One region of the Paenibacillus spongiae genome, then DNA from elsewhere that is predicted to be linked to it. Evidence: predicted binding sites of a transcription regulator. Region 1 holds the regulator's gene; the other holds the start of a gene.
The links. The regulator NrdR, encoded in region 1, represses ribonucleotide reductase genes. The targets are predictions, from matches to a motif close to AACACNATATATNGTGTT.

Region 1 (16,367 bases):
ATAGATTTGTCCGCCCAATGATTTAACCCCGATCATTCCGCCGGCAGCCCAGTAGAAACTCATGAATGCAAAAAGCAATGTCCATGTGATGCCTGCATAGATAAACCATTTTACATGCAGTTTCATATCATTGTTACCTCACTTATTTAGTTCGTATCATTTATTTTAATCAATGTTATGTAATCACCGTTCCCTGTATTATACTTCGAGACCGTAGATTATTATATCCATTATCTTCTTTGCCCTCATTCTTTTAAATAGACAAACGAACCGTTCATGTGGAATAATACGACCATCTAATTAGACGTTTATCTAATTTCAAAACATCCCCACTCAAAATATCGCGATTAACTGCGCCAGACGGAAATGCGAGGGAAAGGAAAGCCAACCTACATACAGAGGCGGTGGTTAGCGTCAAATCTATTGCTGCTTTTTTTTTGGCTATATTATTCGATATATATCTAATTAGATGACCTTCGAATGCGATAGGAGGCTGTTAGCATGAATTATTTCATCGTATTCAACCGCGAGAAACAATACGCCGGTTGTTTGGGGCAGGATTGATCAACGGTATGGGGGATCGATTCAGTCAAGTGGCTGTACTCGGTTTGCTGCTATCGGTAACCGGTTCCGGTTTGGCGGTAGGAATTACATTTGCCATTCGGCTGATTCCTTACCTGCTGTTCGGGTACCTTTTGACGGTGAACGGTCTTGAACAAGCGATGCTCGGGATCGTACTGATCGCGGGGTCGGTTACAGGCGGAGTAATTGCTGCCGCGGTAGGAGTACATGCCACCTTTATTTTGAACGCGCTATCGTTTCTGGTCTCCGCCCTGCTGCTTGCCCAGCTCACCGGTGATCGCCGATTAACCGCCGATGTACCCGAACAGGAGATGGGAAGTTCCCGCTCGGGAAGCATGAAAGAACTGCGATTGCTGATCTCGGAATCCGCGTTCATTCGGGCCATGCACCTTATCTTCGCCCTATGGCCCATTGGCAGCGGCATCTTTAATATTCTGATCAGCGTGTACGCCTTTGGGGTGTTTCACAGAGGTGAAATCGGCATAGGCGTATTGTACGGGGCTCTTGGATGGGGCTACTATTGGGTTCGGGATTGACCGGGAAGTTCTCGAATCGAATGGAAGCCGCCTGCATATTCGCATTTTTGCTGGATGGAATCTTGAACATATTCATTAGCCAAGCGGGCAATTTTGGAATGGCCGTTATTTTCATGACTCTCACCGCATGCTGCACGGCGATAGGGAATGACTGCAATCGGACGATGCTTATGAATGTCGTTCCCCACCGCTTTCAAGGGCGTTTTTTCGGCATGCTGGCAACGCTTCAAAATACGATCATGGGAGCCGCCATGTTTCTGTCCGGTATCAGTTTGGAAGTGCTATCGCCAAGAGCATTGGGTTTGGCGGGAGGAATACTATTGTCGGCTGCAGGAGCGGGTTTCGTGCTGGTCTATTACAAGAATAAACACATTAGAAACAGACAGTGAGCAGGCGAAGGAAGATCAGCAAACCGGACTCTCCTATTACCTTTCCGCAGCTGCACAATCCTTCTCGGCCAAGAATCAGTAAGGCAAATAGCCCCAGGGCATGGTTTTCTTGGTCCTGCGGGTTAACATGGAACTAGCCTGGAGCTTAGCATACTTATCGGACATGAGTTCCGTTATTTTTTGAATTTAGTTGTGTTTTCGGTGTGATGCGGACCTGTGAGCCCTTATTTGGGCTTGAGCTTCTTCAATAACGCCGTTTTGTTAGCAATAGAGGATCTGACGTCCGCAACCATCCCTGCAATGCCAAAATTCACAAAATAGCGGATCCTGTGTCCGTAAGCCCTTAGCTAGCGCTGAGAACGTGCCAGCCTAGGGGGATACAGCTCGCACATGCCCGCTTCTCCAGCAAGACATAATTCGACGGAAGCCGTTGTTGCAAGCGACACTAAACGACAATTTATCTGAAATCTAACGTTTCTTGACTAAGAAATTAGGTTTGTTAACTAGAAGACAGTCCATCTTCTTTTATACAATATATCTTGTAAGCGGTTACGAAAAAGGGGACTCATACAACAAAAGAAGGAGTTAATACGATGAGCGCAAAATCAGAGCAACTCAAAAAATCAAAGCGCTTTCAGTGGAGAAAGCAAGATATTGAGTTAACTCTCCTGGCCATACCAACAACCATTTGGTATATCCTATTCTGTTTCTTGCCCATGTTCGGTATTATTATCGCTTTTAAAAACTTTAAAATTAGCGGGGGCTTCCTTAGCAATGTGTTTAATAGCCCATGGGTCGGCTTTAAAAATTTTGAATTTTTATTCAAATCCAATGATGCCTGGATTATTATCCGCAATACAATCGGCTACAACATCATCTTTATTATTCTCGGCATTGTACTGCCCGTGATGTTCGCCATTATGATTGGACTCCTTCATAATCGCAAAGCAGGGAAAGTATACCAAACGATGATGTTTCTCCCTTACTTCCTGTCATGGGTCGTCGTCTCCGCGGTAGGCTGGGCATTCTTCAGCTTCGACAAAGGGATTCTTAATCAGTTTTTGGGCAACTTCGGAGTCGAATCAATAAACTGGTATATGGAACCGCAGTATTGGCCTTATATTCTTGTTCTCTTGAATATTTGGAAGAGTATTGGTTATGGCATGATTATTTATTTGGCAACCATTACAGGTATCGACAGTACCTACTACGAAGCTGCTGTAATTGATGGCGCTTCCATCTGGCAGCAAATCCGCTTCATTACGATCCCACTGCTTAAGCTTGTCATCGTCATGATGTTCATCCTATCCGTAGGACGCATATTCTACACCGACTTCGGACTATTTTATCAGGTCACTCGCGATTCAAACTCCTTGTTTGAGGTGGCCACAACGATTGACGTATTAGTATTCAAACAGTTGAAAACTGCTACAGTAGGAATGGCGTCTGCTGCTGCATTTGTCCAATCTGTACTTGGTTGTATTACAATTCTAACGGCCAATTGGATTGTCAAAAAAATTGACTCTGATAGTGCAATGATTTAGGGGGTGTGCGAATGGCAGCAAAAACCTATGAGTCCGGACTTGAGAAATTCAATCGAACGAGTACCGGCGTCAATATTTTAATTAACTTGATTTTCATTCTAGTCGCACTTGCCTGCGTCATCCCCGTGATTGTCGTATTATCCATATCACTGACGCATGAATCCTACATTCGAGAAACGGGCTATAGTATCCTCCCTCCGATTTTATCGCTGGAAGCATACGGTTTTATTGCCAAGCAAGGAACGATCATTTTACGTGCTCTGGGTGTATCCGTACTCGTAACAGCTGTTGGAACTGCAATAGGCGTTCTGCTAACGACCTCGATGGGCTATGTGATCTCGCGTCCAACTTATAGGCATAAAAATTTCCTGACCTGGATCGTTTTTATTCCGATGATTTTCAACGGCGGTCTCGTTTCCAGCTACTTTATTAACACCAATTTACTAGGATTAAAAGACAGCATTTGGGCACTTATTTTACCGCTTGCGGTCTCATCCTTTAATGTAATCATTTGCAAAACTTTTTTCAGAAGTACCATTCCTGATGGTCTGATTGAATCAGCCGAGATTGATGGAGCGAGTCAATTTCGAATCTTCTTCTCCATCATTCTGCCTATTTCATTACCGGTTCTTGCAACGATTGGATTATTCCTTTGCTTCAACTACTGGAATGACTGGTTCCAATCCATGCTGTATATCGATAACCCGAATCTGTACTCCTTACAGGCATTACTTAACAACCTAATGACCAATGCCGACGCGCTTGCCAGAAATGCTTCGACCATAGGTATTAGCGCCGCAGAACTTGTAGCAACCATGCCTAAGGAATCGGCTCGTATGGCCGTTGCGATTCTCATCGTCCTGCCCGTTGCTTGTGCTTATCCATTCTTCCAGAGATACTTTATTTCCGGACTTACGGTAGGCGCAGTGAAAGGCTGATTACGAAGTAAGCCAGATTCAGCCTGGTTTATGATATGCCATTGCACAGCTTGTGCAATGGCGCAAAACAAACATACTACTATAGGGGGAATTTAGGTGAAAAGATCTTTTAAGCTTTTATCCGCACTTTGCATTATCGCCTTAATGGCATCCGTCTTGGCCGCCTGCAGCGGTTCCAACAACTCCGGCTCGTCGACGAACGGCTCCGCGAACACGAACACGGATGCAAAAACAAACGGGGAAAAGCCGGCTGACAAAGAAGTGCCAACCTTGGTATGGTGGCTAATCGGGGGCACTCCGCTTCCAAAAAACTTTAGTCAAGCTATTGACAAGATGAATGAATATACCGCAGAAAAAATCGGCGTAAAAGTGGATATCAAAGTCGCTAGCTGGGGCGAATGGGATACCAAGATGAACACGATTGTCAACACAGGCGAACCTTTCGACATCATGTTCACGAATAACGGGAAATACAGCAAGCAGGTAGCTATGGGCGCTTTTGCCGACATTACCGATTTGATTCAAACTGAAGCTCCTGAATTGTACAGCTTAATTCCAGAACAAGTATGGAACGGTACTAAGATTAATGGTAAGTTCTATTCCGTTCCAACTTACAAAGACTCTTCCCTTTCGCAGTACTGGGTTTATGATGATAAGCTCGTACAGAAGTACAATATCGACTTCCAGAACATTAAGACGCTGCAAGACTTGGACAAACCGTTTATGGATATGAAAGCCGGCGAAGGCAAGAACTTCTATCCTTTAAATCTTACTCAAAACGAAGGCGTCAATGGCCTCTTCAACGACTACGACGATATGACATTAGGCTTCGCGCCAATTGGCGTGAAAACGGATGATCCGTCTCGCAAAGTTGTATCGGTATTCGAACAGCCGGATGTTATGGCCAATTTAAAAATGCTGCACAAATGGTATAAGGCCGGCATTATTAACCCGGATGCGCCAACTAAAGTCGAAGGCGAGAAATACAGACCGTTCTTTGCCGCACAAGCTTTCCCGGGTGCTGAAGTCGGTTGGCAGATCAATGCCAACGTAGAGAAATATGTGATGAACAAAACATTGGGACCTATCTACACGACAAGTACAATCCAAGGTTCCTTGAACGCGATCTCGGCGAATTCGAAATACAAAAAAGAAGCTCTGAAATACCTGCAATTGGTGAACACCGATTCAAAGCTGCGTAACATGCTTGCATTTGGCGAGCAGGACGTGGACTTCAAAAGCGTAGACGGCGATCGGGTTGTTGAGCGCGTTACGGATACATGGCCGTTGGCTGCCTACACGCAAGGTACATTCTTCAATATGGCCGTAACGAAAGGCGCGCCTGAAGATCAGTGGGAGCAAGTGAAGAAATTGAATGAAGAAGCTACCGCTTCGACGATTCTCGGCTTCGCCCTTGACGTTACCGATATCCAAACCGAAGTTGCAAACTGTACCGCTGTATTGGACAAATACAAATACGAATTGATTACAGGCGCCTCCGACCCTGAAAAGATTGTACCAAAAATGATTTCGGAAATGAAAAACGCAGGTATGGATACCATTATGCAAAAGGCACAAGAACAAATCGATAATTACTTCAAATAAGCCTCACGACACGAAAAGTATATGGTATAGTTTAATTACTATGCCATATACTTTTTGCATCCTATGGGCAAAATGGATTAGAGTAATCGATTTCGTCCATTGCTATACAATATTTACCACCTATTTGTGTTGAGGTGCCGAATGACGACTTTTTTGCGTATCATTATTTATCGGAATAAGTTTTGGGCCTATCTCATCTTCATTGTATTAATCGGATTTACGTTACATGTGCTGACGAGCGCAATCGTCATCAATCAATCGCTAGGCAACGCCCGCATCGAAGCGGCCAATGCTTTTTCCCGCATAGAGAACAATTTCCAAAACGATACGGATCGCATCGAAGCTTATATCCAGCGCATTTATTCCAATCAGGCTCTAATGAAGGATACGCAGTATTTTATGAGTCCTACCGTCGGCCAATATCTGACGAATCGGCTGTTGAACAACCCTTATTCCGAGCAGGAGCTTCTCTCCTTCCCGGAAGACGTAAAAACGTACCTGTATAACTGGGCACAGGGCGATATTACGCAAGTCAGCGTTCATTCCGAGCATAACGGCAATGTTATCCTATTTGATAATAAAGGCATCCCAAGCTATCAATTCGGCCTGTCCAACGAGGATGAAATCTTCCAGGAAAGCCTTCAAAAAGGTTTCGTCTACCGCAAGAAATTGTTTCAGCGCTCCGAGGGATCCGGCGAAATTCGCTTTCTGGTCAGCAGTGAGCGAATTTTCAGCAGTGTCAGCAATTATCAGCTCGATAAAGCAGCCGCCGTTAATGCATCTGGAGATATCTTTCTCATCGGTAACGGCAATATGAAGATTGTTCAGCGAGCCATTGCCAATAAGGATAGCCATGGATTAATATTTGACGACTCGCTGGCACCGATTTTCTACGATACTTTTTCATCATCGAAATTTAATTATAAGTTTGTAAGCACCATCGATCTGGGTACCTTGATACGTCAGCAAAGCTCCGTGCTATTCATGCTGTTCTTCGTTATCTTAACGGCTATTGTAAGCGTATTACTGCTCGTGGTTTATAATCTGCGGGACGATGCCCGTTTCCTGCACCGGATCATCCAGTCCATTAAACGAGTGAAAACCGCCGACTTTACCCCGAATAAGCCTGCACGCTATCGGCGTAATGAATACGGCATGATCGCGCGTGAAGTCGACGATATGATCCGCCAGCTTGACCGGCATATTCACAATGAATTTGTGCTCAAGCTGAAACAGCAGGAAGCTGAAATGAAAGCGCTGCAGCATCAGATCAATCCTCATTTTCTCTATAATACATTAGAGGTTATTCGGTCTACGGCGCTGGTGAATCAGGATGCGCATACGGCCGATGCCATTGCCACTTTAGGCGCGTTATATCGCGAGATTGTCCAGAAGGACAATATCATTACCATCGGAAGCGAACTGGAGCTGCTGCAAAAATACCTTAAAATTATGGAGTTTAAATACCCGGATCATTTCTATTATCAAATCGACGTTTCGGAATCCGTCATGGCGCTTCCTACCATAAAGTTTTGGATGCAAACGTTAGCGGAGAACTTCTTCGTTCACGGATTTTCAATCGAGAAAGAATTTAACCTCTTTATCGTTACGGGCTGGGAAGACCTTGATTTCTATAAATTGGAATTTATTGACAATGGAATTACCATCGAGGACGACCGGCTGGACGATATTCGCACGACCTTGTCGAGCAATTACGGCGCGAACACGAAGAGTATCGGCTTATATAACGTCTATAATCGGCTAAAGTATTATTATCAGGAAGGCCTCTCCATAAGCATCGATAACAATGACGAAGCCGGCGTTAAAATTTCGGTACAGATTTCAAAAGAGGTGATTCGAGATGTACAAGCTCCTGATCGTTGATGACGAGCCGCAAATTCTAGAAGGAATGAAGCGCATTCTGGATTGGAAAAGCTACGGGTTCGAACACATCGAAACCTGCAGTTCCGCAGACGCGGCGGTATCTAGAGCCATACAGCTATTGCCCGATATCGCCATCTTCGATGTATGCATCGGAAAAAACCGCGGATACGATGCGATTCAAAGACTCAATGAAGCCAATCTTCCGACCAAGTATATCATTATGAGCGGTTACAGCGATTTCCACTATGCCCAGCAAGCGATTCGCTGCGGAGTGAAGGATTATCTGCTAAAGCCCGTGGAACGCGAAAAGCTGCAGAAGGTCGTCGAGAATATCATCGTTAAGGAACTCCATGGGACAATAGGAAATCCGCATGCGGTTCCGCTCCAAATGGACCCCGTACTCGGCGTCCCCCATGATACGCTGTCCAAATTAGTGCGGCGCATTCTGCTCATGGTTACGACCGAATATGCCCAGAACATCACCCTGAAATCGGTCGCCGAACGTTTGCAAATGAACAGCACCTACCTCGGGCAACTATTTATCAAAGAAACCAAGATGAAGCTGTCCGAGTATTTGATGATTTATCGCATGCAGCGCGCAAAAGAGTTCATTTTATCGACCAATGAGAAGATCCAATGGATTGCCGGTGCGGTAGGATATAATAACCTCAACTATTTTTACACCCATTTTCAAAATTATTACGGGAAGTCACCCTCCGATTTACGCGAAAAAAGTTAACCTGTCGGGGAGATCGATGTCATGAATAAATATAGCCGCTCTATTGTCGGCCTTGTCCTGCTGCTCCTTATACAGCTTACCGGATGCACGAATCAGAATACGAACGTTCCCGATTCCCGCGACGATTCGCCTGTAAACCTCATTTATTATACGATAGGCGATCCGGATAAGGATCTTCAGCTTGTCAATAACAAGATCAATGAGCTTCTTCTGCGGAAAATTGGAATTACGATCACCTATATCAAGATCGGCTGGGAAGAGTACGAGAACCGCCTGAATACGATGATATCGTCGGACACCTCGTTTGATATCGCCTTTGCGCCTAACTTTATTACGAATGCCAAACGCGGCGCCTGGCTGAAGCTCAATGATTATTTAACGAATCAAGGTAAAGCGATGTATGATGCGATTAACCCCGTCTTCTGGGAAGGCGCGAAGCTTAACGACGGAAGCATATATGGCATTCCGACGAACAAGGAATTGGCCGTGCTTGAAAATTGGATCTATCCGGAAGCATTGATTAAGAAGTATAACATCGATATCTCCAAATACAACACGTTGGAGTCGCTGGAGCCTCTGCTGCGGATGATACAGAAGAATGAGCCGGATTACATTCCCATGGAGCTGAACAAGGACTCTCACAATTTCTTCGCTATGTACGGCTATGAATACATTACGAACAATAAAATACCTTTAGCAATCCAATCGCTGGATCCAACCGCATCCGTCGTCAATATTTTCGAAACCGCTGAAGCCAGGCAAATCTTAACAACGCTCCGGCGTTACTATCAGCTGGGCTTCATTAATCAAGATGCGGCATTGCGCGAACCGGGAGCGCTGCAGCTGGATTCGAAGGTATTCTGGAAATCCGCAAGCGGCGGACCGCTGTCCGAGAGCGTCTGGAGCAAAGATCTGGGCTATAAGATAGTCGCCCATCCCGTCACGCCCGAAGTCGCGACGAATGTGTCCGTGCTTGGCGGGATGATGGCGGTGAACGCAAACACGAAGCATCCGGAAGAATGCATCGCCTTTCTAAATTTATTGAATACCGATTCCGAATTGCGCAATCTATTCAACTACGGGATTGAAGGGATTCATTATGACTTGGATCACAACGGCCAGGTTGTTCTTATTGATGCGCAGGGGAATCGATTAAGGAATAAAGCTCCCAATTATGCGGGGGTTCAATTCACGCAAGGCAATTGGTTCATCTTAAATACGCTGGGCGGTGATTTTCCCGATCCTCTTGATAAATGGGAGCAATTCCGTACGTATAACGCCAAAGTCGTGAAATCGAAAGTACTCGGGTTTAACCCTGACCTGTCCATGATGAATGATGAATTCGAGAAAATCGAAAATGTATGGCATAAATACTATCCCCTGCTCATGACCGGCAGTGTCGATATCGACACCTTCCTGCCCAAATTTAATGATGAACTGCATAAAGCAGGACTGGAGAAAGTACGTGCAGAGGTGCAAAAACATCTTGATGCATGGCGCCAAGAGCGTGATAAATTGTAATGTATTCCAATTTACAGTATGCTAAACCATATGGGAGGAGAGGAATTTATGGTCAAACAACTGATCGTTGGCGACGCAACGCATGAACTTTCCACTACGCGCCGCATTCTGGAACGCTTGCCCGAGGAGCATATGTCGTGGAAGCCGCACGAGAAATCGATGACGCTCGGCGGGCTGGCCACGCACCTGATCAACCTGCTGAACTGGCAAATCGCGATTTTTCAGTATCCGGAGTTCGATCTTTCGACCGTGCCGCTGCGGAGGGAGCCTTTGGAAAAACGCGCTGACGTTCTGGAGGAGTTCGACGCGAACGTCGGCAAGTTTGAAAAGCTGCTCGCCGAATGTGACGAGAAAATCCTCGGCGAGGAATGGACGTTGCGCCACGGCAACCATATCATCCTCCGCGAGCCGCGGGCGATCGCGCTCCGCACCTTCGGATTAAGCCACATGGTCCACCACCGGGCGCAGCTCGGGGTATACTTGCGGCTTCTCGATATTCCGGTGCCGGGCATCTACGGTCCCTCAGCCGATGAGGAAGCCCAATGAACGAAGTTTCTCGATCCGATACGAGCCAAACAGTCGCAGGGCACCGGCATGACCGCCGGTACTCTGCGACTGTTTTTATTGTCGTCGAATAGACGCTCGCATTGATCAGACGCGCGGCGCCGCTTACGGGAGCCTAGGGGGATCAGCTCAATGCTTTGCTGTCCCATCAAGAGATGTATGAATCCTGATTAAGCCTTGACCGATATATTTCGATGAAGCAGATCGCTGCGGTAGATTCAGACGCTATTCTCCTCCGTTTGAAGATCATATTTATTCCACCTATTTACAACAAAATCAATCTTAGGCTCTCTTCAGTGACCTGTTTACCCACCAATATTTAAACTCAAATATGGCAAATACGCCAACTACGAGTGCCACAAGACTAACAGCCCATATTCCCAGATATGTCATTATAAACGAGGTTCCATCCGACGCAATCAGATAAACGCTCCCAATTACCCAGAGAAAGTCCACCACAGAATAGATAAGTACATACCTAGGTGGAATGAATTTCAGTTTAACCGTCCAAAAAACAAAGGCTACAAAAACGACAAGAAAAATCCCCACTTCGACTAGCGCAGATGAATGATCCAGGCCAGTCAAGGTTGCCACGAAATGGGAGAAGAAGATCAAAATGAGCCCAAATGCCCCCGTAGAAAAACCATTCGCTAACAAAATATAACGAATCATTCTCCCATCCTTCACGCTTTCTTCTGCGTGTAATTTTCGATTCATGGTTAGACACCTCAATTTTCGTAAGGATTAAATGTCTAAAGCCGATTACGCCATAAGTCGATCACACTCCATTTCTTGACACCCATAGCTGATTGACGACAGCCAAGATGTTTCTTCAAAGCAAAAGAGACAGATCTGTCTCTTTTGCTTATTATGATACAGACAGATCTGTCTCGTGTCAAATAAGATTTTACCATTTTTTGAATTTCAGAGTCGTCGAGTTCTATGGAAAAAAGTAGAGGAATGTTTGTTGGAACCTAGGGGGAATTAGCTTTCGCTATGCAGAGTTAGAAGACAAGTCGGACATCTCTGTTACTGTGCCTGCTGACCACTGGACTGGTTTTTCTTCATTCTTGTGCCCAGTAGGATGAAGGCGACATAGATTACAATGGCAATCGAATCTATAAACGTGTCCGTAAGCGCCGAAACGTCAAGCAATGCCGTTACGCCAAGAATAACCATCAGTCGGACGATCAGGATCGCCGCGATCATCCATGCGGCAAACCGGATCTTCGATCGCTCACTTTGGAATGACATGAAAATGAATGCGATGCCGAAGACCAGGTTTTCCGCCGTGATAATGTGCCAAACATACGTGAATACCGTCTGGGTATCCATGGATATCGCCCTAATGTCGAGCGTCGGCAGCACAGCGTATTGCCCGTTCCATGCGTGCGTGGCGGCAAACAATATCGCAAGAACGCCTGCAATCAGATAATAAAAATTCCTAACCTTGATGTTCATCGCAACCCTCCTTACAAATTCCCGGTTCATTCGTTCGGATATCCTTGTAAATCTCGCGGACGAATTCTGCCAACCGTTGGTCACTTTCATTATTAAAATCCCTTAACGTTTCGGCTGCTATGCCGAGCAGCCGACTGACCTTTTCCAGATGGGCAATCTTCTTGCGCGTTTCTGCGTTCTTGGCATCGAGGAACGCAGCAACCTCTTCGCAGTAAGCGGAGTCGATATTTTTCATCTTACGGAAACCAAATTTCCCCCTGATTTCGTCAAGAGAAAAGTCCGCATACTGCATGATCTGAATATTCATCAAATCCATGAGGTCGTCCTTCGAATACCTTCGGTACCCATTGCCTTCCCGAGACGGCGAGACGACCCCAATCCGGTCATAATACCGAAGCGTATCCTTCGGCATCCCAAGTATCCGCGAAACCTCTTGTATAGAATAAAGTTTTTCCATGAATTCAGAATAACATTAGAGTTGACTCCAATGTCAAGAAAATTGGGCGTAAAAAAGTTTTTGAAACGAATTCGTATGTGCGCCAACGTATGGACGATGTGAACAGCTGGTCAGAAAAAACGGCTTCTCAGCGTTAACTGAACAGGTTTGGTGGAGCCTGGGGGGATATAGCTCGCAGAACTCGCTGATCCATTATGGATGTCCGAATCTTGATTATATGCTGACGAAGCTATTCGACGAGGACTTTTAGCGGTAGATCCTGATCGCCGTGCTCCTCCGTTCGCAGTATTTCACGGAAGTGATCCGTCCGCGCGGGCGAACCCGTAGCGGTTCTCTCCCCTAGGCTGTCCACCAAATAAACAGAAAACCACGTTCAATGAACGTGGTTGATTTGTTTATTTTGGTGGAGCCTAGGGGGATACAGCTCGCAGAACTCGCTGATCCATTATGTGATGTATGAATCCTGATGAAATGTTCACAGATGTATTTCAACGAAGCAGATCGCGGCGGTAGATTCAGACGCCGTGCTCGTCCGTTTGATGATTACTCTGCGAAGCTTCACACCCACTCCCTGCGCGCGGGCGAACCCATAGGGGTTCATCTCCCCCTAGTCTAACCACCAAAAAGAAAAACCACTTCCTAAATGAAGTGGTTTGATTTACGTTTTTTGGTGGAGCCTAGGGGGATCGAACCCCTGACCTCATCGCTGCCAGCGATGCGCTCTCCCAGCTGAGCTAAGGCCCCAAGATTTGTAACGACAAGATAGATCATATCATGGGACTGCAATAGCTGTCAATCTTTTTTTGGGCTGGCGAGCGAATCTTTGGACAATAAGGAATTAAGCTCCTTCATGAACATATCAATATCACGAAATTGACGGTAGACCGATGCGAATCGAACGTATGCAACTTCATCCACCGGATACAGTTGCTGCATGACGATTTCGCCTATATCGCGGCTTTCCACCTCGGCTAATGCCGTAGTCCGCAATTCTTTCTCCACTTCGGACACAATAACCTCAAGCTGTTCGACCGGTACGGGGCGCTTCTCGCAAGCCCGGATAAGACCGCGCAGAATCTTGTCACGGCTGAATTCTTCCCGGCTTCCACCCTTCTTGATCACAATCAACGGCGTTTCTTCGATCATTTCAAAGGTTGTGAACCGGCGGCTGCATTTTTCGCATTCACGGCGGCGGCGGATCGATTTATTCTCGTTTGCGGGCCGTGAATCAAGCACCTTTGTTCCGGAATAATCACAATACGGACATTTCATGCTTGTAAGAACCTCCATCAGATCGAAGTAACCAAATTCAATAATAAACCCATTATAACGCCGATGTTGCAGCGCTATTCAAACCGGTAACATTTTCTAACCTTTTCCTGTTATGAAACTCACGCTTTCGCACATAATACTGTTACAAACCGCGAGGAGGTGAACGACAATGGCACAAAACCGCAGCAGCAACCAATTGGTTGTACCGCAAGCCAATGCAGCGCTTGACCAAATGAAATATGAGGTAGCGCAAGAGCTTGGTATTGCTATCCCGCAAGACGGATATTACGGGAACATGGCTACGCGTGATGCAGGATCCCTTGGGGGCTACATTACTCGTAAACTGGTACAAATCGCTGAACAGTCCCTAGCAGGACAAAGATAATGAGGCTTAATAACGGAAGCTTCGATCAGACGCCTTCATAGGCGGTTGACCGGGGCTTCTTCTCTTTTTACCCCATAAGAAGGTGGGCACATGCACACATCAATTTCATTATACCACAAAACCCGTCCGTAAAAATACAAAAGAGTCTATAATCTCCTGCTGCGACTGACTTCAAGACGATATTTGCCCCACATTACAGATGGACTAATCGTGGGTTACTTGATGACTTTCCAATTTTTCATCCTCATCGAATTTCAGAACGAACAAACTGTCATCCACGCCCATGCCTGCACGGCCCAAATAATAAACATACTGAACCACGGGATCTTCCAGCCTCTGCTCAGGCTCCCCTAATAAATCAACGACCTCTTGCTCGGTCAATCCTATAGGCTCATGCTTGTTTATAAAATCGTTCACCATGCCATATCTCATATCCGGTTCGTTCTGCCAGTCCCCCTCGTTAAATTTGCTCTGGCACGCGGTAAGAAACAGCACCAGCATGAACGAGATGAATATCCTCTTCACCGCAAACACCCTCTTCTATAGCCTTTGCATATCGCTGCAAATATTCACCCTCCAATAATAAACGATATAGGCGGATAAAGGTTGCAGTAACAGCAATTTGAAGAGCATTGAGCTTGCGCCATCAGGGTGTACTGTTCATAGCCGCGCTGCATTCCATAAAAAAAAACCGCCAGCAACAAATTGCTGGCGATGCCGCGTAAATTATGTAAGCCATTGCTAAAATTCGGGATAAAGCTTCTTGTATTTCTTATAATAATAATGGACGCGCTGCACGTAGTGCCGCGTTTCTCCATATGGAATATCGCTTATCGTACTCAATTCCCCGTCCCATTTGCCCTCCGTCATCCAACGCTTAACCGCGCCGGGACCGGCATTATAAGCGGCAATGACAGCCACCTGGTTCCCTTTAAACTGCTTATTCAGCCAATTTAGATACCATGCGCCCATCTCGATGCCAAGATCGGCCCGATGCTTAAGGCTGTCCCTCGTCACGCCGTCAAATCCGCTCTTCTCGACGATCCAGTCCGCCGTATCGGGCATGATCTGCATGATTCCGACGGCACCCTTCTTCGACTCCTTGCCGGGCTCGTAATTCGTCTCCGTACGGATAACCGCGGCAAGCAATTGCGGCTCCAGCTTATAATTGTCCGCGCTGATTCGGATATCGTCCTTGTAATGGATCGGATACATCCAGCGGCTGATCCACTCCGAATTAAAGAACAGCACGACCAATAGAGCGAGTACCAGTACGAGAAAGACTCTCTTGCGCCGAAATTTCTTCATGAAAAATCATGTTCCTGCCAAAATTGCCGGACCTGGCGTTCGGTAGCTTCAAGTGAGCCGCTGTTGTCGATCACGTATGTGGCCAGACGCTTCTTCTCTTCGATGTCCATCTGGAGCCCTATGCGCAGCGAGGCTTGTTCCTCCGTGAGCCCTTCCCGTTCCATCAATCGCTGCAGCTGCATCTCCGCCGGAACGTAGACCACCATTACGGCATCATACAGCTCGGCTTGTCCGGTTTCGTATAGAAGCGGAATGTCCGCAATGACAAGCAGGTTGGGATCCTCCTGCAGATAGGCGTCCATTCTCTCCTGCATGCGAGCCCGGATCGCTGGATGCAGGATCGACTCCAGATCCTTCAGCTTCTGTTTATCCGGCGTAAAGACAAGGCTTCCCAGCTTGCTCCTGTTCAACGTTCCATCCTCATTCAATACAGCTTGTCCGAACCGTGCGACAATCCGCCCGAGCGCCGGTTCGCCGGGAAGGACCACTTCCCTGGCGACCTGATCGGCGTCGACGAGCTTCGCACCCAGCTTGACGAGCATGGCGGACACTGTACTTTTGCCGCTGGCGATACCGCCCGTTAATCCGAGTTTCATACGTTCACCTCTGCTTGCTCTAAAGCAATTTCATTATTCCCATTACTACCAGCATAATGCCCGGCAGAACCGACAGCGCCTGCATCGTGCTCCATCCCGAGAATCGGAAGCCCAGTCTCATTCCGCCAAGCAAGAACAATCCGCTCGCCGTGGAGATGACCAGTGCGGTCAACAGCGGGGAGAAGCCGATCATCGCAGCGCCAAGTCCGGCTCCGAAGCTGTCCAGCGACAGCGCGAACCCGAGCAATACGGCCTCTGAAGCCGAAATAATGCCCGAACGGTCCACATCCGCAATTTGCGGTGTCCTTAAGATCTGTATAACCAGACCGAGCCGCTTCAACTCCAGAATGAGGATCGTTGTTGCCGTTAGCCGGTCATTCCCTCCACTGTCGGATCGAGTGCCGTTATCAGCTTCCCCCATTTCTTCACCAGCATTCGCGGCCATCTCCTTGCGTCTGCGCCAGTGCTGCCACAACGCCCAGCCGCCGATCAGGATCAGCAAGCAAGCCCCGATCCACCTTGCGATATCCGGCGACATGTAGCCGGCAAGCAAGCTGCCTACCTGCATGGACAACCAGACGACAAA
Region 2 (16,367 bases), 640 kb from region 1:
AATAAAATCGCTCTCATCCCATACAGAACAACAGATTAGCCGTATTTTTCCTATTCTTAGAAAAATCGCCTAGGAACGGATTAGCACGATCGGCGGGCTCTTCGATAAGGACCAAGGACATAGATGCCTTTTTTTTGGGACAGTTGGCATAGGTTTACCTTTCCTTCACACGGCCATCGACTGATCCTATTCAAGACCCAGGTTCGCTTAAAGTCGGGAATATTCGCCCATTTATTACAATTCCGATGGAATTAACCCCTAATATGAGGCCTAGCCGCTTACCGAAATTTGCAGCATATTGTTAACAACAGGTATACTTTCCTGCTAATAACCGATTAAATAGGGAAAATATATTCAGTTTCAATTCCATTTGTTAAGGTTTCTTGGACAATTCGCACATTATCACACTAATATCACCCAGTACCTTGCTGAACACAGTAGCATTATGGTAGGATAGTTTCGTCAGGAGGGATGAGATGGATATGTCCGAATGGACGTCTCAAGCGCGTCGCGGAATATTGGAATACAGTATTTTGCTGCTGATCAGCAAAAAATCACGATACGGTTATGAACTTGTTACGCTATTGGACCAATGGGAGCCGCTTGCCGTCACGGAAGGAACGCTCTATCCGCTTCTGCGCCGTCTGCTGAAGGAGAAGTACATCGACTCCCAGTGGAAGGAATCCGAGGCGGGCCCTCCGCGAAAGTATTATAGTTTGACCGAAGCCGGTCACCGTCTAATGGAAGCTATGTCGCTCGAATGGAGCAAGCTTTCTACTGCCATGAATCAAATTGTCATGTATCGAGGAGAGAAATCTTAAAATGAGTCCAAATGGAAGAGCTTATCTAACAAAGTTGTATGAACTGCTGCATAAGACCCCGGAGGAGGAACGGCTCGACGCCGTTCGTGAAATTGAAAGTCATATTAGGGATGGAATTGCAGGCGGTCAGCCGGAGGAGGTCATCTTGGCACGATTAGGAGACCCCCGCAAGCTTGCGAGGGCCTATCGGAGCGAGTATTTGGTGGAGCGCCGTTCCAGCCGATCGATTAAGGACGTTCTGGCCATAATCAGATTCTACTGTACGGACGGACTATTAAGCGTCATGATCATTCCGGTTCTTGCCACGATTGCTTATGGATTCGGCTTCTGTGCCGTACTTTCGATCGTCGCCGGCATCATTCGCAGCTTTGGCGTTACTTGGATCAATATGAGCATCGGGCCCGGAACGGAAGTTCCGACGGAATGGAGCATGGCCTATGCCGGCGTTATTGGCGGCATTCTGGGCGTTATTGCCTTCTACAGCCGTAAATATATGCGTGCTTATATCGGCTATCTCTCTTCCCGTTATAGAATGGTGCTGCCCAGCCATCAGAAATAGCAAAATGTTGCTATGTAAGCTCCAGGACGGTAAGCTCGGGGCGGCACCAGAATCGGATGGGCAAGGTTGTCGTGCCTATTCCCCGATTTGTGTATACCGGTAGCTGAGCTGCACCTGCATGATAAAGCCCATCCACGTACTTCTTCCCATGCGGCGGCGCAATCAGATGGCCGATAAACGGTAGCCGGATTTGCCCGCCGTGCGTATGTCCGGATAGCTGAAGCTTCACCTGCGGCCAATCCGCCGCCGTATCCGCGAAGTCCGGCTCATGCGCCAGCAGAATCACCTTATCCTCCGGCAGCGTGCCGCCAAGGGCCCGCTCCAGGTCGGGCTGTCCGAGCATAAGATCATCCACACCTGCCACGATCAGACGGCTGCCGCCCTTCTCGATCGCGGCATGCCGATTAAGAAGCAGACGGAAGCCGGTCTTCTTCCAAAAGTCGGAGACGCCGCTCCTGCCTTCGATTCCGTAGTCATGATTGCCGAGCACGGCAAATTTACCCAGCGGCGCTTGCAGGCTCATCATCATATCGGTGCATTGGCTTAGCCCTTCTGTCCCGTCATCGACCAGATCGCCGGTGAAGCAAATGAGATCCGGCTTTAATCTCTCAATTCTATTGATCACCTGGATCAAATCATCTTTATCAAAATGGTAGCCGAAATGCACATCGCTGAAATGTACAATACGCGTACCGCGGAAGGGGTGCTTCTGGTTTCCGTCAAACATCGGTATGGCCACGGTATTTACCTCGACCCAATTTCGTTCCACATAATAGCTATAGGCTGGAGCAGCAGCCGCAGCGGCAAGTCCGCTTCCGGCTACCCACTTAAGAAACCGTCTCCTCGTCATTCTCGGGTTGCTGGCCATCGTATGCTCTCGTCCTCTCCGCTTGCTATTGATTACATAGAGTAGACGATCCGTCAACGCGTTTTGTTTTTACCGGCCGCATAAGCGGCGAACCGGTCCGCAACATATGCGGCCAAGATGCCTGCTGCATAACGAACCAGATCGGCTGGCAGAAAACCTGATCCCAACACCAACGCACCGATTGTTGTTGCGCGCACGCCGTTAATCCAGTCCGCTTGATACAGCTGACTGCATTCGATGATCAAGCTGAAGAGTCCCGCGAACCATGCCGATACGGATTTCTTGCGGTTCGTCAGAATGAGCCGGAATCCGAAATAGATCATGCTCGCCCACAGTACGTCGCCTGCATGACGCGACACGAAATCCGGTATGTATGCGGCATAAGCCCGTGAACCGAGACCAAGCACAATCACGATTGCGATCGTGACGCAGTACCCTATTCTGATTCGCATGACTCATCATCCTTGTCCTTCAGGTCGATTAAGCATCGATCCTTATGTCTAGTGCTAGAATATGCCCGCCTCATTCTTCGTAAACTCATCGAGCATGGCGGTATATTTGCCTCGGTTATATATTGGCACAGAATTAGTTCACGAACGTACTTCTTACACGGACAGACTTCAAAAAGTAAGGGATCCAAATGAGACAAGTCAACATATTTCCGATCAACTTGCTGAGTGATTTGCCGATCCCCTGGCCAGCTGTAAGCGGAATATATTGTGCCAGTATAAACCCGGCCGTAGAGAGTATCAGTACGGCTGCAAAATAAGTGATTACCATAGGCACCAATAATCGTTTCTTCCTATACATCAACAGGAGAACATACGAAAGAAGAACGATAAGCACTCCATTCCCGATTGCTTCGAACGGAATGATAATCGACCACATAGCATCATACATTGGTGAATCCGGAGACGTTAACCGCCCCCAGGTTTCTCCGGCGAAGATCGGCAGAATACCGGCGGATAAGTAGAGTACAGAACCGATTAACGCATACCACAGGCTAATTTGCGCCAGTATGAGCCAACCGCCCAAACCTCTTAAGTCAAGATTGCCGCGATTTGCGGGTTTCGTTGCACTCGGCCATTCGGACGGCTGACTTGGCATTAGCTTCGCTCCCTCCCGATATCCCCTGCCGTTAACTTCACATAATCGCTTCTCAAGATTGCCATCAACACCGTATCTGAATATTTCCCATTCACAAAATGCCGCTCCCGAAGCCGTCCTTCCTCGCGGAAGCCGCATCGGTCATAGCAGCGGATCGCCGCTTCGTTGAAATCGTGCACCTCAAGCTGCAGGCGGTTCATGTTCAGCCGGTCGAACACGAACTTCTGCAGCAAGCGAATCGCTTCGGCACCATATCCTTTGCCGCGCAGAGAGCGGCTGCCGATGACGATCCCCATCTCGGCGGTCCGGTTCTTCCAATCGAACTTGAACAAATCAATCTGTCCGATATAAGCCTCCGTCTCCAGATCGGCTATGACAAATCCTCTGTGATGATCGTCCTTCTCCAGCACATTATTAAGGAATGTCTCGGTCTCTGAAGTCGTATGCGGATATAGAAACACATCCGACAAGTTGTCGACCACTTCCGGGTCATTCACCCATTCCCGCATCTGAACGAAATCTTCCCCGCGGTATTCGCGCAGCATGATGCGCTCCCCATATAAACGAGGCATTCTACTCACAGCCTTTCCACTATCGGTTGGAAGTTACAATCATTCGCCATTGCTTCCATGCGTTTAAATAGGCTCTCAAATCATGCGGATGATGATAAGTGCAGGTCACAATTCGATTGTACAGCGCGATCGCGACCTCCTCATATAGTGCCTTCAGATCGCGGGAGAACGGCCAGGCTTCGTCATACACGACTTCTGCAATGACATCGGGCGTCAATTCATCCGGAGAGGAGCAGAATGCGAACGCCAAGTCATACATCGGCTGTCCAATTAGCGGCAGCGGATCGATGACGCCGGAAAGCTGTCTATCTTCATCGAATACAAAGTTATGCACCCCGCAATCCCCATGCAGATGATAGAACGGACCCGTTACGCGGCTGGAATTGCCCGCTAGCTCGGCTGCCAGCTCATGATCCTCCTCCGTGAACAAATCGCCGGATGCGCTTCGTGTCAGCTTCGTTCTCTCGATGAGATCCTGCTGCCATGTCACATTGCGGCCTGCCGGCCATTCGACTTCTTCGTACTTCGCGATCAGCTGGCGGACCAGTTCAAGAAGCAAGCCGCCCTTATTCCCAGGATAATAAGTGGTCGCTCCTTCGATATATTCATAGATCAGGAAACGGTTGGCGGGATCCGCGTACCGAAACGAGGGTACAATCGGCAGCTTGACGTAACGCTTCAAGAATGCCGCTTCCGCATCAACAGCCCCCGCTTCATTGTATTTCAGTACAAGTCGGTCATATTTCCCGCACTTCATCAGATAGACGTGACTGTTCGTACCACCCTCCAGCTTGTCCATGGCAAGTTCGCCGCTCGGCAATACGCCAGCCGCAAACAGTTCGGCTGCGATTAGAGTCATATTCATAGGGGTCTTCAGCCTCCTTTATGTATGCATTAATCAAATATCTATAGATTCAACGAATGATTGGAACAAAAAGCGGAGCAGGAAGAATGATTCTGGAGAAGCGCTAGCGGTCGCCTTTGTTCACGGATTTCTACCACTAATTTATGATTCAAGGAAACCCGGGAACAACAGCGATCGGAAGAACATTCTGCCTGCGCAGCGGGTTGATTCACATCTTTCGTTCAATAGTTCGAAATACAGATGACTATCATATTACCATAAAAGAGGCTGCCTCCGAAAGTTCGATGCATGCAAGAAACTTAAACATGTAGAATTGGCAAAAAAGAGGACAGCATAGGCGTCGTCGCCGTCTGTCCCCTTCCATATCCGATTCTTGTTCGCCTTGGATCATCGCCGCTTCTTAATGCGCCCTACACCCACGCGTGTCTTGGGTTTCTTCGATTTTCTTGGCGTAACCCAGCTGCTCTTCTTGCCGCTATCGGAGCTGTCTCTTGTAATCTTCCCGCTGGAGGCCGATTTCTTCGGTGATTTATCGAAGATACTGCCGCCGCTGCCGGGTTTGCCGCTGCTGGCATCCGCATCCTTCGACCGTTTGAAAATCGAGCCCTTGCGTTCCACTGTCATGGGCGGGATCGCTTTCTTCTCATCGACCGTCGGGGCACGGAATGTTCCCGTCTTCGGTTTATAGACATCTCGGTCGGTATAGCCGCGATAGCTGCCGCCGCCATATCGTCCGTTATCGAATAAATCGCCAAGCAGGCTCGCCATCAGATAGCCTTCCAGGAAGCTCATGCTGTAATTGTTGCGCACATACTCTTTGGAATCGACCTCAACAAGCGTATCCTCAGGCTTTTTCTCGTCCTGCTGCAGATGAACGATCCGGTCGGAGTAGACGAGGAACATCCGGTCTTCCGCTTCGTCCGACTGCTGCTCCGGCTTGGATGATGCCGCCAGCTCGCTTGCCACTTCGGGAACCGTCTTGCCTGCTGCACGATAAACGTAAGATGTCTGCGACCCGCTGCCGTTAACCGATTCGAGCGGGTACGTGTCTTTTATCGTTTCGTTAATACCTCCGCATGCTGCAAGAAGCGGTACGATCAGACTGAAGACGAGGAATAGTTTAAGCGCATAGGACCATTTGTGCCGCATTCTCAAACCTCCTTAACCGCCTCGCAGCACGCGAACGTCTGCGGGCAGTACATCCTCGCCTTCGTATAACATAAACCGGCCGTCCTGCCACTCCACCCGGAGAAGCTTTAAATCGTCGGATTGATATTGCCACACATACTGCTCGCCGCCTTGGAAGAACGGCGTCTTGCCTGCTGACGTTATGAAGCCGGAGTATTGCTCTTCCATATGGTAAGTGCGATCGTCCAATTCGATAATCGTCGGTACCTCGTCGACGGAATCCAGACGGCCGTCAATCGGCTCGTACAGGGCATAAAGGGTGCGCTCACGCTCTTCGATGGTCAAATACCGGATGGAAGCGCCATCCTGCAGCGTCAATACGATCAAATTCCGCTGCCTGTTCTGCGTTCGTCCGACGACCTGGTACGTCACAAGCGATACTTCACACACATCGCCTGGCCCGATGGACAGCATGCCGGGTTCCGGCTTCTTCGGCTCGGGTTTGGCCAATATGTTCTTGATTCGTTTAAATATACTCATCGCCATTGCTCCTTCCTCTGCGGGTTACAGACATGCTCCAATAATCAGCGCTCCGGCGGCATGAATGGATCCGGCGAACAGCGCATGCGCAATCTTGCCATCCTGCGTACCTTTATCCAGATGCAGATTCATGGTCGAACGCAGAATGATCCTCAGCAAACTCTCAAGCACCAGTAAGATCAGGAATGATATGATCGATACGAACAGCGCCTCGCTAAGCAGGTCCGAGGTCATAATCGATCTCGATAAAATGTAGGCCTGAGCCAGCAGTTTAATAATAAAACGGGTCGTCACCGCCACGTTCCCATTGCGGATTTCTTCCATATCCCGATAACGCGTAAATAAGGAATCGACCATCATTAAGACGACGAGCAGGACGGCTCCTGCACCGGTCCATACCAGCATGCCCACTACATTATCCAGTGTCATCCTTGACATCCCCCATTATCATAGTCGCACCTCTCCCGCCCATAGAAAAGACGTCTTAGACCGTGCGATCGGCTTCAGTCGCGCGATCGAGGCCATCGGACGTCCTATCTTTCCATCAATCGTTCGAGGCTTGCGAGAATCACTATTGATCTTTGTTTTCGTATTTCTTCATCAATGCCGCAAGCTCGTCTTCAACGGCCTTGTCCTTGCCAAGCGCTGCGAATTCATCGTCCAGCGACTTGCCCTTGCTGCTCATTTCATTGCTTGCCTCGGCCTGAGCTTCCATCTGCAGCATCTTCTCTTCCATACGCTTCATACCGGAAACAGCCGTATCCGAGCTGAAGCCTGCCATCGACTTGTTAATCTCCGCTTGCGCTTTCGCAGCTTGATAACGGGCAACGAGCGTCTCGCGTTTGTTCTTCAGCTCCGTCAGCTGGCGGCGCATCTCTTCGAGCTTGCTGCGCAGATTGTCGGCGGAAGCTTTGTTCTGATCGAAGCTTGTTTTGTATTCGTTCATCTTCGCTTCGGCTGCCTTCTTCTCTTCCAATGCGCGGCGGGCCAGCTCGATATTCTGCATCTGGACGGCTGTATGGGCTTGCTCCTCGCGTTTCTTCACCAGCGCTTCCTGCTCTTCATACAGCTGCTTGAATTTCTTCTCGATCGCGATTTGAGCTGCGACCGCCTTCTCCGCGTCCTCCAAATCTTCCTGCATGTCGCGGATATATTGGTCAGTTAGCTTCACCGGATCTTCCGCTTTCTCGATTAGAGAATACACATTCGAGAGTGTAAGATCACGCAAACGTTTGAAAATGGACATGGTTTATTTCCTCCTCAGAATCGGTAAAGTGGTGTTGTTGTATGTTCATTATTACGTGTCACCCTACGATTCGTTTCAAATCCATGAAAACAATTTCTATTGTACCATGTGCGTACGCCGTCTTAAATACTTTCATCTCCCGCGCTGCCTTCCCTCACTCGCTGTTAAGCTCTTCAATTCGGTAAGCTGCGAATACATTATCTGCGCATATATTTAGTAGTATGTGAAGCGAAATCGGTGATACAATACAAGAGACTCATAAATAAAGGAGAGATTGCAATTATGGCACAAAGCGATGCGAAGAAGAAACGAATGAGATGTATCCGCAGCGGAAAGATAGATCCGGCACAGAATCGTCTGGATTGGCAGGGCATCAACCCGGTAACGCGGCAAACGCCGACGAAGCAAGAGACGATGCGCAAGCAATATCGCAAGCATAAAGAGAAGTGGAATCCCGGCGGCAGGAATGGGGATTCCATTTTTTTATGTTCATGAATGGACATAACTCCATTCATACGCCATTCACCATACGATTATGATATCAAACCGAGCCTTCGGAGCCCGAGGAATGAAATTATTTTCACTGCATGATCGGTCCTTTGAACAATATAAGAATTTATGTGGAGCTGGCTGCAAACAGCGTGTTCCCTCCAGGTAGCGTACGATATCTTGCTTCCGCTGTGCTGCTATCGAAAGTTAACTTCGCGAAAAATTAAGGCTGGACCGGTTTCGTCTTGATCGATATCTTTATCAGCTTCAGATCTTCCTTCGGTTTGCTGACTTCGCCAGTCAACGGGCTCTCCACAACAGGCATCTTCGAGAGTGCTCGTACAACATCCATGCCTTCGACGACTTTGCCGAAGATGGAGTAGTTCGGGTAATTGTTCAAATTCGAGCTGGCAGGCCCGGCACAGATGAAGAATTGGCTGCCGTTCGTATTCGGGCCTGCGTTGGCCATCGCAACGATACCTTCCTCATAGGCGTGACCGTTGTTGAGCTCGTCCTTGAATGAATACCCCGGTCCCCCGCTTCCTGCAGCGGTAGGGTCCCCCGTCTGGATAATAAAGTCCTTTACAACGCGGTGAAACAGCAGATCGTTGTAGAAGCCGTCTTTGGATAACGCAACGAAATTGCCGACCGTAACCGGTGCGTCCTGGGCGAACAGCTCGATCGTAATTTTTCCTTTCGCGGTCTCCAACTCGGCATAGTAGGTTTGCCTCGGATCCAAGACAGCCTTCGGCATCTCCTTATATTTCTTTCCGATTCGAACGGTACTTGTTTCGCCGTCATAAAAAACCGGCTTCCCGAGCGATTCGCTTACAAAACGCAGAGGAACATAGGTGGTGTTGTTATACACAAAACCTCCTCCGCCGGACGGCGGCACCTTCTTCTCGCCATCGAAGATATACGTCAGCTTTTTGAAGACCACATCAATCTTTGTTCCGGATGCATAAATCGCCGGGGAGCACACCAGAATACCAATCAATAAACCGATTACAAGTCCCTTGAATTTGTCGCTCACGCTTCTCATCCTTTGCAATTTGGGGTTGTAGGCCTAACTTACACTCGAATCGTACCATAAAACCCCAACATCATGCAGGCTTGTTTTTGCGTTCTCAAAGTCGACGCGGTTCTGTATTCGTAACGTCTAGATGCAGTTTAAGCCGCTTCATCTGCTTGCCTGTTCCATTTCGCTTGGAAGAACCTGAATAGCAGATAGGAGAGCAGAAACACGATCATGAAGCCTGCCGAATATCGGTACATCGTCCCATAATTCGTAACCGAGGATATCGCGCCCAGCAGGATTGCCCCGACAGCTACCCCGACATCGGTCGAGTTATAGAACATGCTGTTGGCCATACCATGCTGCTCTTTCGGTGTGGAGCGGAGCATCCAAGCTTGAAGTGTAGGCTGGATCGCCCCAAAACCCAGTCCGTACAGAAGCGCTGACAAGATCAGCATAGCCATTGAATCCGTATAGGACAGCACGGTAAGGCTTGCCGCAACGCAGATTGCGGCTGGGATTAGAACGGCTGCATGCCCCTTACTGTCGAAGAGCCGACCCGATATCGGCCGGATCAGAATGATCGTGAAGGCATTGAACAAGAAGAACAATCCGACCTGCTCCAATTGTACGGATTCTCCGAACAAAGCGATAAAGCTGAGAATACCGCTGTATGTCACCGACAAAAAGACATTCAGTATTGCCGGAATCAGCAGTGCCGTATTGAACGTGGGCTTGCCGGCGTTCGCTGTCATAGATCTCACTCTCTTCTTCGGTTCAGGCGGTATCGAGCGCGTTAGAAGCATAACCGGGAAGATCAGTATCACAACTGCGGTACCCAGCAAAGCCAATGTATGGAACCCGTATTGCTTCATGACGTTAAGTCCGATCACCGGCCCGATTGACATGGCTAGGCTGGTCGATAGGCCGAAGTAGCCGATCCCTTCCCCGATCCGGCCGCCCGGTATGATCTGTGAGACTAACGTTGGAATGATGGTACTCGCCATACCGAATCCGATACCGTAGCCGACCCTCATCAAGAGCAGCGATCCAATCGAACTCGCAACCACATACAATCCGGTCGTTATTGCTGCAATGGCGAGACCGGCCATTAGAATGACATTGCGGTGAATCTTCCTCATCAAGAGGGCCGTAATGAAGCGGGTTGCGATCGCGGAAGCTGCGAATACGCTTGTTACGAGGCTGACGGTTATATCTCCTGCCATAAATTCAGTCTTCACATGGGAAGGAAATGAAGACAACAGCATCTGCAGGTTCAAAAATAATAAAAAAGACGAAAACGTCAACACGATAAAGGTTTTCGTCCATAATTTCGTTTGTTGTTCGTGATGCGGCATATCATTCTCTCCTATTCTAAAGCTGTCAATGAATCGACTTGATGATTGATCCGGAGAAGAATTTCCAGAAATCGTTTATATTCTTCATCAGTTACGCACTGCTTGATAACGTCAATAACGCCCTGTTCAATAGGCGTCGTCTGCTCGATTAAGACTCTTCCCTTATCCGTAATATGAACCACGAACGAGCGGCGGTCCGACTCTCCCGTCTGCTTGCGGATCAGGCCCTTCCCTTCCAGATGATCGAGAATACGGGTTGTCGTAGGCTTGTCCTTGCCTACGCGTTCGGCGATCTCCTTCTGGATCAGCCCATCCGTCTTATCAACCTGAAACAGAACCGCCCATTGCTCAGGGGTAATATCGAATGCCTTCAATCGATTCTGCAGCAGCGTCGTAAGCTTCCGGTACGTTATGCCCATATTGAAGCCCAATGATTGCTCCAAGCCATACATATTCGAGGTCATTCCAGCTTCCTTCTCTCTTGCGATATTAGTTGCTTAGACAACTATATTCCAGACAACTAAGTTTGTCAATGAAGTTACTTGCCAATAGGACTCCTGCAACAAAGAAAGACGATCCCTCAAACCGTCGTTTTGACTTGAGGAATCGTCCGTTCATTTCAAATTTCGAGATACTTCTGGATCAAAAAAACGCAATACCAGAGGCTCTATCGCCTTCTTTAAGCGCAGTCATGATAACTGCCGCAGCTTCCAGGCTCGTTGGTGGCTGCCCTTCCTCCGGCTCATTGTCCTGTACTTGCTCTTCTTGCTCGCGCATTTTCAGCTATTCTACATCGCGGAAAAATAATAGAAAGGAACCGTTTAGTAAATGAACGGCTCCTCTCGCGATACTTATTCCATTAGGAAATTTCTTTTCATTAATACTAGCCTGGTGTCATGGTTATTCCAAAAACAATTCACTCTTACGTGCAGCGGCTGTACCCGCAGCCCGCGCATGTTCTGCAGCCCTCCACGTGAATCAGAGAGGCGCTGCCGCATGATGGACAGAGATCCTTCGTGATCGTCTCGGTGCCAGGGAACGGCATCTTGAGCGAGGCCATGATCGTATCTGCCTCGGCATCCGGTACAACGGAGCTCTCTGCTTGCGCAGCCGCGGTTTCATGATCACCGCTGCCGATCATGTGGAGCTCTAACGATTTGGCCACCGCGTCCGCAATGGATTCGACCCGGTTCGCACCGAAGCCGATCGCGCCTGAGCCGCCAATGCCTTTCAGATGCTTCACCAGCAGCTTCACTTTATTCCCATGATCGCCATAACGAAGGAATAGCGAGCACACCCGGCCTAATGCTTCGGCCATTGCGAATACATCCGAACCGGCCTTGCCGACGTTCAAGAAGATTTCCGCAGGCGTCCCGTCGATATCGTTAATCGTAATATAGGCCATGCCGAACGGCGTGTTGATCTTGTAGGTTGCGCCGCGAAGCACGGACGGACGGCGTTTATATTGCTTGTCAATGACCGACTCTTCCCGCGGCGCAGTCGGGACGGCATCGCTACTTTGCGCTGCACTGGCTTCCGCCGACTGCTGATGAGCTGGCTCCAACACTTGACCGAAAGCCGTCGTGGCTGCTTCAGGCGTTCTTTCTTTGCTTTCTTCCTCATCCTTCTTGGTGGACAGAACCTGCACATCGCGGCTTCCGTCACGATAGATCGTTACGCCCTTGCAGCCAAGCTCGAAGGCAAGCTCATATAACCGCTTCGTCTCTTCAACCGTAAAGTCGTTCGGACAGTTCGCCGTCTTGGAGATCGAGCTGTCCACCCACCGTTGAATCGCGGCTTGAACACGGATATGATCCTCTGCCGACAGCGACATGGAAGTTACGAAGAAATCAGGGAGCTCTTCGCCCGGATGATTGTCCTTCCACGCTTGTGCAATCGGCACCAGCTGCTTGTCGTAGCCCAGACGGCTTTGACGGTAATATTCGAAGGCGAAATACGGCTCGATGCCAGTCGACGTCCCAACCATCGTACCGGTACTGCCCGTCGGCGCTTGTGTCAGTACGGTCACATTGCGCATTCCGCGCTTCCGGATCGCCTCGCCGATTTGAGGGAAGGAATCTGTCATATGGCGCATGAATCCGCTCTGCAGGAACTTATCTGCTTCGAATGCGTTGAAGGAGCCCTTCTCCGCTGCAATTTCCGTCGAAGCCAGATACGATTCTTTGGCGATGAAGCCATAGATCCGTTCCAGAAATTCAAGCGATTCCGGACTTCCGTAACGGATGCCGAGCTTAATCATCAGCTCGGCAAGGCCCATCGATCCCAGGCCGATCCGCCGTTCCAGCTTCTGATTGCGCTCGTTCTCTTCAAAGTGATACGGCGTCGCGTCAATGACATTGTCCAGGAACCGAACCGAGTAACGCGTTACCTTCGCCAATTCGTCCCATGCCACGTCATGGTTGGCCTCATCATAGAATTTAGATAAATTGATGGCCGATAGATTGCAAACTCCCCATGCCGGCAGCCCTTGTTCGCCGCAAGGATTCGTTGCAATCAGCGGATTGAAATACCAGCTGTTCGACATCTGATTATAATGCTCCATGAAGACGACGCCAGGCTCGGCGGACTTCCAGGCCGATTCGATAATCGTATGCCATATCTCCCGAGCCGGAACGGTTTTGTACGGGATTACCCGTTTGCCACGGCTGCGCCAGGCTTCCAGATCGCCATCCCACAGCGCATCGTATTCAGGATCCTTCGTATCCGGGAAGACGAGCTCCCAATCGAGATCCTCTTTCACCGCGTGCATGAAGTCATTGCTGACGCATACCGATAAATTCGCATTCGTCACTTGCCCCATCGTCTGCTTGACGGTAATGAAATCGAGCACATCGGGATGCCAATCATGCATCATCAGCATCAATGCACCCCGTCTCGAGCCGCCCTGCTCGATCAAGCCCGTCGTATAGCTGAACAGACCGCCCCAAGAGACGGCACCGCTGGAGGAACCGTTGACCCCTGCCACCACGGCGCGGCGCGGCCGCAGTGAAGACAGATTGATGCCGACGCCGCCGCCGCGCGCCATAACCTCAGTCATCTCGGTCAACGTCTTCATTATTCCGCCTCTGCTGTCATGCGGAGAAGGAATGACATAGCAGTTAAACAATGTCAATTCATCGCTCGCACCCGCACCGGCTGCAATCCGGCCGCCCGGCACTAGCTTCCAATCGTCCAAAATATAACGGAACCGCTCCTGCCAGAGCTTCTGCTTCTCATCGCTGTCTTCTACGGACGCAATCGCCCTGGACAGCCGTTCCCACAATTCGTCAGGCGTCTTCTCGACAGTCAGGGTCAGCTTCTCCACATCGGATTCAACCGTCTCGCCGCTGCGCAGCCGGATCGTCACCTGCTGGCCTTCCCGGTTGATTACCTCGCCGACCTCCTTGGTCGGAAATTTCGGGTCGTCCTTTGTCAAGACGAGCACTGTATCCCCTACCTTGGCCGCCTTCGAATCTGCATTCTTCCAAGCGTAGCGATCTAGAAAAATCTTCTCGCTTAGTCCCTCTAACTTACCCGCACTCTTCGTTTCCATACAATTCCGCGCCTCCCACATTCAAACATCCAATACCACATATGGTGTTTAATCATTGACAAGATTCATTGTAACACACAATATATGGACATGGAAACAATGGAAGACCGATTAGAGACAGGCAATCCAGCCCGATCTCACTGATTCACCATCTTACGCTAAGATACGCTATTTTTTCCTGTCCAATTGAAAAATGAGTCTTTTTTCATGTTGCGTTCTTATGTTTTCCTCTGCTCAAGGCCATACTATACAGATAAAGCCAATCCCTTCCTTGGAAAGGAGCTCCATCATGCAGCCGCCGATCGAACAACACCGGGGCGAAGGTCCTGCCTCCCCCGTAATCCGCAAGCTGAACGCCAGTGTCGACCTGCATTTGGACCGCACCTGGTTTAACGAACTGCAGCAGCGCATCGACCGCAACGGTCCTTGGGATGACTGGACGATGTACCAGCTCGCTGTCGAGGCGGAGCAGTCGAAGCTGATCGGCAGCTTTGACGACTTGCAATGCATGCGCTGCCTGCCGAATTTAGAGCCGATGCCGCATCAATTAAGTACCGCGCGCAAGGTGCTCCACGAGATGAGCGGCCGGGCGATTCTTGCCGACGAAGTCGGACTCGGCAAGACGATCGAAGCCGGTCTGGTGCTCAAAGAATATTTGATCCGGGGGCTCGTCCGCCGCGTCTTGATCCTCGTTCCCGCCTCTCTGGTTCTGCAATGGGTGCGCGAGCTTAATCAAAAGTTCGGTATATCTGCCGTGGCGCAGAAGAAGGAATATATGTGGCAGTACGATGTCGTCGTCGCTTCCATGGATACGGCCAAGCGCGATCCTCACCGCGACATTCTGCTTGCGCAGGATTACGACATGCTTATTATTGACGAAGCGCATAAGCTGAAGAACAAGAAGACGACCAATTATCAGTTCGTCGGCCAGCTGCGCAAAAAGTATTGCCTGCTGCTCACCGCGACGCCGGTTCAGAACGATCTGGACGAGCTCTATAACCTCATTACGCTGTTGAAACCGGGCCAGTTGGGCGGACAGAGCGAATTCTCCGCCAATTTCGTCGTGGACAAGCGCCTTCCGAAGAATGAAGACCAGCTGCAAGAAGCCTTGTCTGGCGTTATGATCCGCAACCGGCGGGGCGATGGCGGCATTCATTTTACGAAGCGGATTGTCAAGAATATCGAGCTCGCGCTCTCGGATCAGGAGCAGGCTCTATATGACGCCGTAACGGGATTCGTTCGCCAGCGTTATGAAGAGAGCGGCGGCGATTGGACCAGCATGCTCTCTCTTATTACCCTGCAGCGCGAAGTTTGCTCCAGCCGGGATGCCGTCTTCCTGACGCTTGTCAATTTGTTCAAGAAGACCGCTGAGGATTCGCCCTTTCGTCCTAAGATATGGGAGCTCGTCGAATTCATCCGCAACATTCAGGCCAACACCAAAGCGGAGAAAACGATGGAGCTCATCCGCGAGATGAACGACAAAGTGATCGTGTTCACCGAATACCGGGCTACGCAGGAATATTTACTGCAATATTTCCGTTCGCACAATCTGGTTGCGGTTCCTTATCGGGGCGGCATGAACCGCGGCAAGAAAGATTGGATGATGGATCTGTTCCGCGGCCGCGCCCAGGTGCTGATCGCTACCGAAGCCGGAGGCGAGGGCATTAACCTGCAGTTCTGCCACAATATCATCAACTTCGATTTGCCTTGGAATCCGATGCGTGTCGAGCAGCGGATCGGCCGTGTCCACAGGCTTGGCCAGCAGAACGATGTCCATATCTATAACCTCTGCACGCTTGGAACGATCGAGGAGCATATCGTGAACCTGCTGCATGAGAAAATCAATCTCTTCGAGCTCGTTATCGGAGAACTCGACCACATTATCGAACGGTTCGAGAAAGGTGAGCACTCCCTGGAGCAGCGCTTATCGCGCGCGATGCTGGAATCGGGCAATTCGGCAGAGCTCCGCATGAAAATCGACGACCTCGGTCATTCATTGACCCGTATTCGAAGCGAGGTAGAAGCCGAAGACTTCATGAACCCAATGGGGTCAATCATGGACGCTGTCGGCCAATCGGTGGAGGTGAGACCGTGAACGACCGTCAAGTTCATAAGTTTGTGCAGCGTTATCTGGAGGCGACAGAATGCCGGATCATGGAGAAATCGCCTGCGCATTTCCTTGTTAAGCTGTCACCTAGAGCGGACCGCGATTTGACGAACCGTCCATTCTATTGGGGGTTTGTCGA

Region 2: the regulator NrdR is predicted to act here: its motif matches at 14,153-14,170, upstream of L1F29_RS21095 (adenosylcobalamin-dependent ribonucleoside-diphosphate reductase).

What each region holds. Positions count from the first base shown of each region.
Region 1 covers NZ_CP091430.1:5,280,309-5,296,675, forward strand. The annotation lists gene L1F29_RS23935 (DUF3995 domain-containing protein) at 1-126, opposite strand, end outside; gene L1F29_RS23940 (MFS transporter) at 573-1,118, shown strand; gene L1F29_RS23945 (MFS transporter) at 1,091-1,507, shown strand; gene L1F29_RS23950 (ABC transporter permease) at 2,101-3,051, shown strand; gene L1F29_RS23955 (carbohydrate ABC transporter permease) at 3,063-3,989, shown strand; gene L1F29_RS23960 (ABC transporter substrate-binding protein) at 4,086-5,594, shown strand; gene L1F29_RS23965 (sensor histidine kinase) at 5,736-7,478, shown strand; gene L1F29_RS23970 (response regulator transcription factor) at 7,456-8,217, shown strand; gene L1F29_RS23975 (ABC transporter substrate-binding protein) at 8,239-9,738, shown strand; gene L1F29_RS23980 (DinB family protein) at 9,787-10,284, shown strand; gene L1F29_RS23985 (hypothetical protein) at 10,585-11,019, opposite strand; gene L1F29_RS23990 (hypothetical protein) at 11,332-11,763, opposite strand; gene L1F29_RS23995 (MerR family transcriptional regulator) at 11,747-12,220, opposite strand; tRNA gene L1F29_RS24000 (tRNA-Ala) at 12,889-12,964, opposite strand; gene nrdR (transcriptional regulator NrdR) at 13,013-13,492, opposite strand; gene L1F29_RS24010 (alpha/beta-type small acid-soluble spore protein) at 13,662-13,877, shown strand; gene L1F29_RS24015 (hypothetical protein) at 14,082-14,402, opposite strand; gene L1F29_RS24020 (lytic transglycosylase domain-containing protein) at 14,619-15,185, opposite strand; gene coaE (dephospho-CoA kinase) at 15,182-15,781, opposite strand; gene ytaF (sporulation membrane protein YtaF) at 15,801-16,367, opposite strand, start outside.
Region 2 covers NZ_CP091430.1:4,643,882-4,660,248, forward strand. The annotation lists gene L1F29_RS21020 (PadR family transcriptional regulator) at 477-821, shown strand; gene L1F29_RS21025 (DUF1700 domain-containing protein) at 823-1,380, shown strand; gene L1F29_RS21030 (metallophosphoesterase) at 1,391-2,248, opposite strand; gene L1F29_RS21035 (ribosomal maturation YjgA family protein) at 2,302-2,700, opposite strand; gene L1F29_RS21040 (DUF2569 family protein) at 2,834-3,355, opposite strand; gene L1F29_RS21045 (GNAT family N-acetyltransferase) at 3,355-3,927, opposite strand; gene L1F29_RS21050 (phosphotransferase family protein) at 3,947-4,792, opposite strand; gene L1F29_RS21055 (DUF4247 domain-containing protein) at 5,180-5,941, opposite strand; gene L1F29_RS21060 (DUF4178 domain-containing protein) at 5,954-6,460, opposite strand; gene L1F29_RS21065 (DUF350 domain-containing protein) at 6,485-6,889, opposite strand; gene L1F29_RS21070 (PspA/IM30 family protein) at 7,032-7,706, opposite strand; gene brfA (ribosome rescue factor BrfA) at 7,989-8,201, shown strand; gene L1F29_RS21080 (peptidylprolyl isomerase) at 8,419-9,228, opposite strand; gene L1F29_RS21085 (MFS transporter) at 9,366-10,568, opposite strand; gene L1F29_RS21090 (MarR family winged helix-turn-helix transcriptional regulator) at 10,580-11,032, opposite strand; gene L1F29_RS21095 (adenosylcobalamin-dependent ribonucleoside-diphosphate reductase) at 11,491-14,121, opposite strand; gene L1F29_RS21100 (DEAD/DEAH box helicase) at 14,411-16,216, shown strand; gene L1F29_RS21105 (YqhG family protein) at 16,213-16,367, shown strand, end outside.